Regions from separate parts of the Leeia speluncae genome, predicted to be linked through region 2. Evidence: predicted binding sites of a transcription regulator. Region 2 holds the regulator's gene; the other holds the start of a gene.
The links. The regulator sigma-54, encoded in region 2, starts transcription at its own class of promoters, with help from an activator protein. The targets are predictions, from matches to a motif close to CTGGCACGCTTCATGCTT.
Positions count from the first base shown of each region.

Region 1: a site for sigma-54 is predicted at 2,554-2,571, ahead of glnA (type I glutamate--ammonia ligase). Genes of this name have one in related genera too.

Region 1 covers NZ_JAJBZT010000005.1:300,459-304,473, forward strand. Annotated here, with positions in the region: gene glnL (nitrogen regulation protein NR(II)) at 1-214, opposite strand, end outside; gene LIN78_RS11195 (DUF4124 domain-containing protein) at 450-914, opposite strand; gene glnA (type I glutamate--ammonia ligase) at 1,059-2,468, opposite strand; gene LIN78_RS11205 (rhodanese-like domain-containing protein) at 2,808-3,260, shown strand; gene aroE (shikimate dehydrogenase) at 3,266-4,015, shown strand, end outside.
Region 2 covers NZ_JAJBZT010000004.1:237,937-241,951, forward strand. Annotated here, with positions in the region: gene lptA (lipopolysaccharide transport periplasmic protein LptA) at 1-558, shown strand, start outside; gene lptB (LPS export ABC transporter ATP-binding protein) at 565-1,296, shown strand; gene LIN78_RS09035 (RNA polymerase factor sigma-54) at 1,300-2,724, shown strand; gene hpf (ribosome hibernation-promoting factor, HPF/YfiA family) at 2,772-3,107, shown strand; gene LIN78_RS09045 (PTS sugar transporter subunit IIA) at 3,328-3,780, shown strand; gene hprK (HPr(Ser) kinase/phosphatase) at 3,783-4,015, shown strand, end outside.

The DNA.
Region 1 (4,015 bases), on a different contig from region 2:
CTGCTTGTAACAACTCCTCCACGCCCTCACCAAAAAAGTGCGCGAGTGGTCGCTCAAAGATATAGCGAGCACCAACCTCTAACATTTGCTCAACCGCTGGATTGGTATACACCACTTTATCATCTGGGCTTAGCGCCAAAATAGGATGCTCTAACCATTCCAGCCCTGCAAATGCGGCTACATCAGGAATATGTTCATTCAGGGTAGAAGACACGATTTCTCTCTTATGCTCGGTTCAGTTACACACCGAGGGGTATGTGTGTGATACAGAAACTAGCTACTCCCATACTCTTAGCAAAAAGTAAGCCAGCGTAAAGTGCCGAAATTCAGCCTGTTCACGAAGATTCAGCACCATTACGGATATCAAACAGCATAGCACTGCACCACTTTGGTGCAATAAAAAATGCCGGTAAAAACCGGCATTTTTTTGGGGCATTGATCAGCGAAGCTTAGAATTCTTTCACGCCCGCCAATTCCTTACGTAACGCTTCAATGTTTTTGGAATGCAACGTCACCGAGTTTTGTAGTTTGGCTAATTTATCTGCAGGCTGCTTTTGTGCCGTCGCATCAGAAAGCGCCTTCCTAGACTCTTCAAACAATTTTACTTCATCGTTTAATTCATCTTGTAGCACTTGTGCACGGGTATTGTCTCTACGCTTTTGAGTCTCCGTATCGACACGGGGAAAACTAGTCGGCGTAGCGGTTGCAGTAGAACTAGCCTCTCTCTTAGGCTTTGCAGCCCCTCCACTAGAAAAGCCATTTGGCGCTACCGCATCATCAAAGTTTAGGCGCTGAGCACCTTTCACCGGAGAATTGGTGTAAGTCACATTACCATTGGCATCGACCACTTTGTAGATTGTATCAGCCATGACTGCCGGGCTAAGCAGCAGGCCGACGAGTAGTAGTTTTTTCATGTCTGCACCATCACATTCAATTTCTGGGACTTTCCAGTTTATGCCAATAGCAAACCGATCGCAAGCGTATCGAACAACCTTTACAAATAAAAAACCCCCTGAAAATTCAGGGGGTTTTTAGACCAACATGTCTTACAAACCAGATTATAGGCTGTAGTACATTTGGAATTCTACTGGGTGAGTAGTCATACGAGTTTTGTTAACTTCATCCATCTTCAATTCGATGTATGCGTCAATAAAGTCGTTGCTGAATACGCCACCACGAGTCAAGAACTCACGGTCTGCATCCAATGCAGCCAATGCTTCTTCTAGGCTTGCACAAACTGTTGGGATTAGTTTGTCTTCTTCTGGAGGCAAGTCGTACAAGTTCTTGTCTGCTGGATCGCCAGGATGAATCTTGTTCTGGATACCATCTAGACCCGCCATCATCAATGCAGCAAAACACATGTATGGGTTTGCCAATGGATCTGGGAAGCGAGTTTCGATACGACGTGCTTTATCAGATGCCACGTGTGGAATACGGATAGAAGCAGAACGGTTTTTAGCAGAGTAAGCCAATTTTACAGGTGCTTCGTAGTGTGGAACTAGACGCTTGTAAGAGTTGGTACCAGGGTTAGTAATCGCGTTCAATGCTTTAGCGTGCTTGATGATACCGCCAATGTAGAACAATGCGGTTTCTGACAAGCCTGCATAGCCGTTACCAGCGAACAAGTTTTTGCCGTCTTTCCAGATAGACTGGTGAACGTGCATACCTGAACCGTTGTCACCAACGATTGGTTTTGGCATAAATGTAGCGGTTTTGCCGTACTGGTGAGCTACGTTGTGAACAACGTACTTCAATGTTTGAGTCCAGTCTGCGCGCTCTACCAAGGTAGAGAATTTAGTACCGATTTCACATTGACCAGCGGTAGCCACTTCGTGGTGGAACACTTCAACTGGAATGCCTAGTTCTTCTAGGATCAATACCATTTGCGCACGGATGTCGTGCAAGCTGTCGACTGGAGGAACTGGGAAGTAACCGCCTTTAACAGCTGGACGGTGACCAGAGTTACCACCTTCGTATTTCTTAGAAGAAGACCATGCGCCTTCTTCAGATTCGATTTCTACGAAGCAGCCAGACATAGAGATGTCGTAACGTACGCCATCAAAAATGAAGAATTCTGGTTCTGGACCGAAGAATGCGGTATCACCAATACCTGATGCTTTTAAGTAAGCTTCAGCGCGTTTAGCGATAGAACGTGGATCGCGATCGTAACCTTTGCCATCAGCTGGTTCGATAACGTCACATGTCATGAATACGGTTGGTTCGTCAAAGAATGGATCTAGACGTGCAGAGTTTGCATCTGGCGCCAAAAGCATGTCAGAAGCTTGAATGCCTTTCCAGCCAGCGATAGAAGAACCATCGAATGCGTGGCCGTGGTCGAACCAGTCTTCGTCAACAACGTGAGCTGGAACAGTTACGTGCTGCTCTTTGCCGCGTGTATCGGTAAAGCGCAGGTCAACAAATTTAACACCATTTTCTTGGATGAGTTTTAGTACGTCGGCTACAGCCATTACGTTCTCCTAAAAATTGATAAACTCGTGATGATATCAGCACAGCAAAAAGAAATTAGCACACTTATTTGCTCGTGCCATATGCAAGCACAAAACATGCCAGCACCAAAATGTCGAAAACTTACCAAAACAGGGCGCGTTAACGCGAAGCTGCAAACCGTCCCGCACAGCATTGGTGCCCCTTAAAAATCAACGCACCAAAACAGTGCGCCTCGCATCCTGTCGGTCAATTAGTGTACGCTGAATGCAAAGCCTGTGCGAGAATATCTATTGTAAATATTGTCCAGTATTGGCAACTATCGAATCGGCCTACTACCGTCTGATGAAGAGGAAGTGAAGATGAGTGAAAGCAATCAAATATTACTATTGGCAAAAAAAAGAGCTGAACAGCTAAACCTACCCTATGCGGGGGCGGTAGAACCCAAAGAAGCACACCAATTACTGCATGCCCTTCCAAACATCAAAATTGTGGATGTACGTACTTCTGCAGAATGGAACTTTGTCGGCAGAGTACCTAGCGCCGTAGAGATTGAATGGAAGACCTTTCCAGGAATGGTGCCTAACCCGCATTTTCTAGAACAATTGAAACGCCAAGTTGATGCTGAAAATATCGTATTATTTTTATGCCGCACCGGCGCGCGCTCTCACGATGCAGCTGCACTTGCTCAGCAGCACGGTTATAGCGCCGCATACAATATTTTAGAAGGCTTTGAAGGCGATAAAGATAGCGAAGGCCATCGTGGCAAAGTCAATGGCTGGAAAGCGCATCAGTTGCCATGGATTCAGGGATAAGCAAAATGACAGACCGCTATGCCGTTGTTGGCAACCCGATTGCACATAGCAAATCGCCGATTATCCATGCAATTTTTGCTAAAGCGACGAATCAAGATCTAACTTACGACCGACTATTAGCACCATTAGATGGTTTTCTAAAAGAGATAGATTTATTCAAGTCTACGGGTGGCTGTGGACTAAATATCACTGTCCCTTTTAAGCTGGAAGCATTTGAATATGCTGCCACACAAGGCCGGTTAACCGAGCGGGCTCAATTAGCTGGCGCGGTGAACACTCTTCACTTCTCCGACACCGGCGTGATTGGGGACAACACCGATGGTGCGGGCTTAGTGCGTGACATCACTATTAATCAAGCAACTTCGCTAACAGGTAAACGCGTACTACTGATAGGCGCAGGTGGAGCATCTCGCGGAGCATTAGGCCCTATTCTAGATGAGCAGCCTGGTAAGCTTGTGATTGTAAACCGTACAAAAGCGAAGGCCGAAGAGTTAGCCGAACTCTGCAAGAGCGAGATAGTAAGTGGCATTGGCTTTGATGAACTCACCGAGCATTATGATATTATCATCAACGCATCTTCTAGCAGCTTATCTGCAGAAAAGCTTCCCTTACCAACAACCGTCTTTGAAGCGTGCGAATTAGCTTACGACATGATGTACGCCGCTGAGCCCACCATTTTTATGCAACAAGCAGCAACGGCTGGCGCAAAAAAAACGATTGATGGTATTGGGATGCTGATTGAACAAGCAGCCGAA
Region 2 (4,015 bases):
AAACAGAGTTCTGTATTAGCTGTCTTGCGCCCGTTAAGCGTATTGGCTGTATTGATAATGTCTTGCAATGCGTATGCTGAGCAAGCAGATAGAGATAAGCCAATCAATATTGAAGCAGATCAAGGCATGTCGGACATGGCCAATAGCACTAGTCGCTATGAAGGGAATGTCATTATCACTCAGGGAACACTACGACTTCGCGCGGATCGCATAGATGTACAAAGCGATAAGGCGGGCAAAATGTTGGCGCAAGCCTATGGTAAGCCAGTGACCTTTCGCCAAAAGCAAGATCAAGTAGATGAATATATTGAGGCGCAAGCGTCTAGAATTGATTACGACAGTGGCAAAAATCAATTAAAACTGACCGGCGATGCGCGTGTAAAACGTGGTGGCGATGAACTTCGCGGTGCGGTTATTTTTTATGATGCGGTCAGTCAGCAATACTCTGTGCAAGGAAGCCCTGCAACCGGCGGTAAATCTGGCGGGCGTGTGCATGCCGTTATCCAGCCGAAAACTGCAACCACTAACGATGCAGCAAAACCTAGTACGACACCTTAAGTTGGAATGAGCGAAATGAGTCATTTGCGTGCTGAACAATTACAAAAAAGATATCGCTCCAGAACGGTTGTTCAGGATGTGTCGCTAGAAGTGGCGAGTGGTGAAGTGGTGGGGCTACTCGGGCCGAATGGCGCGGGTAAAACCACTAGTTTCTACATGATTGTAGGTTTGGTCCCCGCAAATGGTGGCGATGTCTATTTAGATGGGAAAAGTATTGGGCGTTGGCCAATCCATAAGCGCGCAAGAGCTGGGCTTGGTTATTTACCCCAGGAAGCTTCTATTTTTCGTCGAATGACTGTGGCTGAAAATGTGCTTGCAGTGCTTGAATTGCATATTAAAGATCGTGAAGCGCGTCAAAAAAGACTGACAGAATTATTGGAAGAACTGCATGTAGATCACCTACGTGATCAGCCCGCAATTAGCTTGTCTGGTGGTGAGAGAAGACGAGTGGAGATTGCGCGCGCCTTAGCGAGCGAGCCAAAGTTTATCTTATTAGACGAGCCATTTGCTGGTGTCGACCCGATTGCTGTGATTGATATTCAACGAATTATCAATTTCTTAAAAGAAAAAGGAATTGGCGTATTGATTACGGACCACAATGTGCGCGAAACACTTGGTATTTGCGATCGTGCCTACATCATTGCAGATGGTAAGGTATTAGCCACCGGTGCTCCATCCGATATTGTGGATAATGAAGCGGTAAGACGTGTGTATCTTGGCGAACAGTTCCGGTTATAACACATGAAACCAGGCTTACAGCTCAAACTCTCTCAGCAACTCACGCTGACCCCTCAGCTGCAGCAATCTATTCGATTGTTGCAGTTATCTACACAAGATCTGCAACAAGAGTTAGAGCAGTTTATGGAGTTAAATCCACTACTTGAAAGGGTTGATGGATTTGAGTCTGGCAATGGAGATGAATCTAGCTACGCTGAGGCTGGCGAGAGTAGTGCGACTGACTCAACAAATACAGAAGAGTGGCAGGCTGCTGGAGAGGCGCTAGATGAGCTTAGCTGGCAGCAATCCTCTGGCAGCAGTGATGATGACGAAGAGATTCCGGCGGGCGATCAGGTAGAGATACATCCTTCCTTACGTGAACACCTCATTGCGCAATTAGGTGAGATGCATCTATCGGATAGAGATAAACTCCTCGCCTTTTTAGTGATTGAATCCTTAGATGATGATGGTTTCTTCGCTTCTGAGTGGGAAGAGCTTGCTGCCATGTGTCCAGAAGACTGGGAGGAGGCGGTTGAAGAGGAGGAGTGGCGAATTGCCCTTCATCATGTTCAACATTTTGATCCCGCAGGTGTCGGTGCGAGAAATCTGAGCGAATGTCTCGATTTGCAATTGCTACGTATGCCGGATTCACCAATGGTAAAACTAGCCCGAACAATTGTTACACAACATTTGGACTTGTTAGGCGCAAGGGATTACACTAAATTAAAAAAGAGGCTAACCACAAACGATGATCAACTCAGAGAGGCGCAATCACTCATTTCTGGATTAGATCCTAGACCAGGACGGGCATTTTCAGAAGAAAAAGCAGCCTATATCGTCCCAGATGTGATCGTCGTCAAAGAAAAAGGTCAGTGGGTAGCGCATCTTAATAGTGACGCTGTACCAAAAATCCGTGTTAATCAAATGTATGCCAATATATTAGGGCGACAGCGCGGTGGAGATGGAAAAGGGCTTCAAGAACAGTTGCAAGAAGCCCGCTGGATGATTAAGAATATCCAACAACGGTTTACAACCATATTGCGTGTTACTCGGGCAATTGTTGCTCGACAAGCAAAATTTTTTGAATATGGCGAAGTTGGCATGTCTCCGCTAGTATTAAGAGAGATAGCTGATGAATTAGATTTGCATGAATCGACGGTTTCTCGGGTTACTAATCAAAAATATATGATGACCCCTAGAGGAATTTTTGAACTAAAGTACTTTTTTGGTAGTCGATTAGATACAGACACTGGTGGTGCTTGTTCTGCAACAGCAATACGGGCACTGATTAAGCAGTTGATTCAAGCGGAGGATTCAAACAAACCACTAAGTGATAGTCAGTTATCTGACATGCTTGCCAATCAAGGGGTTATTGTTGCGCGAAGAACCGTAGCTAAGTATCGCGAAGCAATGCAAATCCCTCCAGTAAACTTACGCAAAGCGTTGTAACGAAATAACCAAAATAGCGGTATTCGTGTTAATACAGGAGAAACACCATGAATCTGACCATGAGCGGCCATCATCTGGAAATTACCCCAGCTATCCGTGAATACATGACAACAAAGCTCGCCAAGGTCACTCGTCATTTTGACAATGTTATTGATATCAATGTCATCATGACTGTAGAGAAACTGGTGCAGAAAGTAGAAGCAACTTTGCATGTGCGTGGAAATGACATTTTTGCAGAATCAACTCATGCTGATTTGTATGCTGCTATTGATGCATTGATTGATAAGTTAGACCGTTTGGTTCTTAAACATAAGGAAAAACGTTCAGAAAAGCGTCATGAAGGTGGTCACCGTCATTTGAATGAACAACTGGCCGAAGAATAAAGTTTCAACGGTAAAATGCGATGGTTAATTTGTTTTCGCATGAGAATGAATCATCTATTGCGTAAAAACAGCGAGACTCTGATGTCTCGCTGTTTTTCTATGTATAATCTGTTTCCGCTAAGGTCTATACTGTAGTTAAGGTATAGCTGAATATTGACAGAATTATCGATGCCGCAGTCGTAGGAAATAAAAAACAGAATACGCCTGCAGGATGAAAAGTATGAGTTTTATTCGCAAAATTCTCACTGTGGATCATGTTTTTCTTGATCTAGATGTTAGCAGTAAGAAACGCATTTTTGAGCAAGTTGGGCTAGTTGCTGAAAATGATTTTCAAATTGCTAGAAGCAAAGTCTACGATGCTTTATTTGATCGGGAAAAATTAGGGTCTACAGGATTAGGCCAAGGTGTTGCCATTCCGCATGGACGCATCAAGGGACTGAAAGAGGCGGCTGGTTTCTTTGTCCGATTAAAAGAGCCTATTCCGTATGATGCCCCAGATGGCAAACCTGTTCGTTTGTTATTTGTCTTGCTAGTTCCTGATCATGCGAGTGAATTGCATTTACAAATTCTTGGTGAATTGGCTGAATTATTTTGTAGCCGTACGCTAAGAGAGCAATTGTTAATTGAGACTGATCCTGCAAAACTTTTTGAATTACTAGGTGGACAAGTATAACTATGCCCCAGATAAGTGTTCAGCAGTTATTTGATGATAATAGAGATAAACTTGCCATCGTTTGGGTTGCTGGCCTTGGTGCTGCAGAAAAAGTAATCTCTAACGATGATGAAGCAGATAGATCTTCGCTAGCACTAGTTGGACATTTAAACTTTATCCACCCAAACCGAATACAAGTCTTAGGTATTGCCGAAATGGAATACCTAAGAAGTCTGAATTTCCCTTCCTTACACGC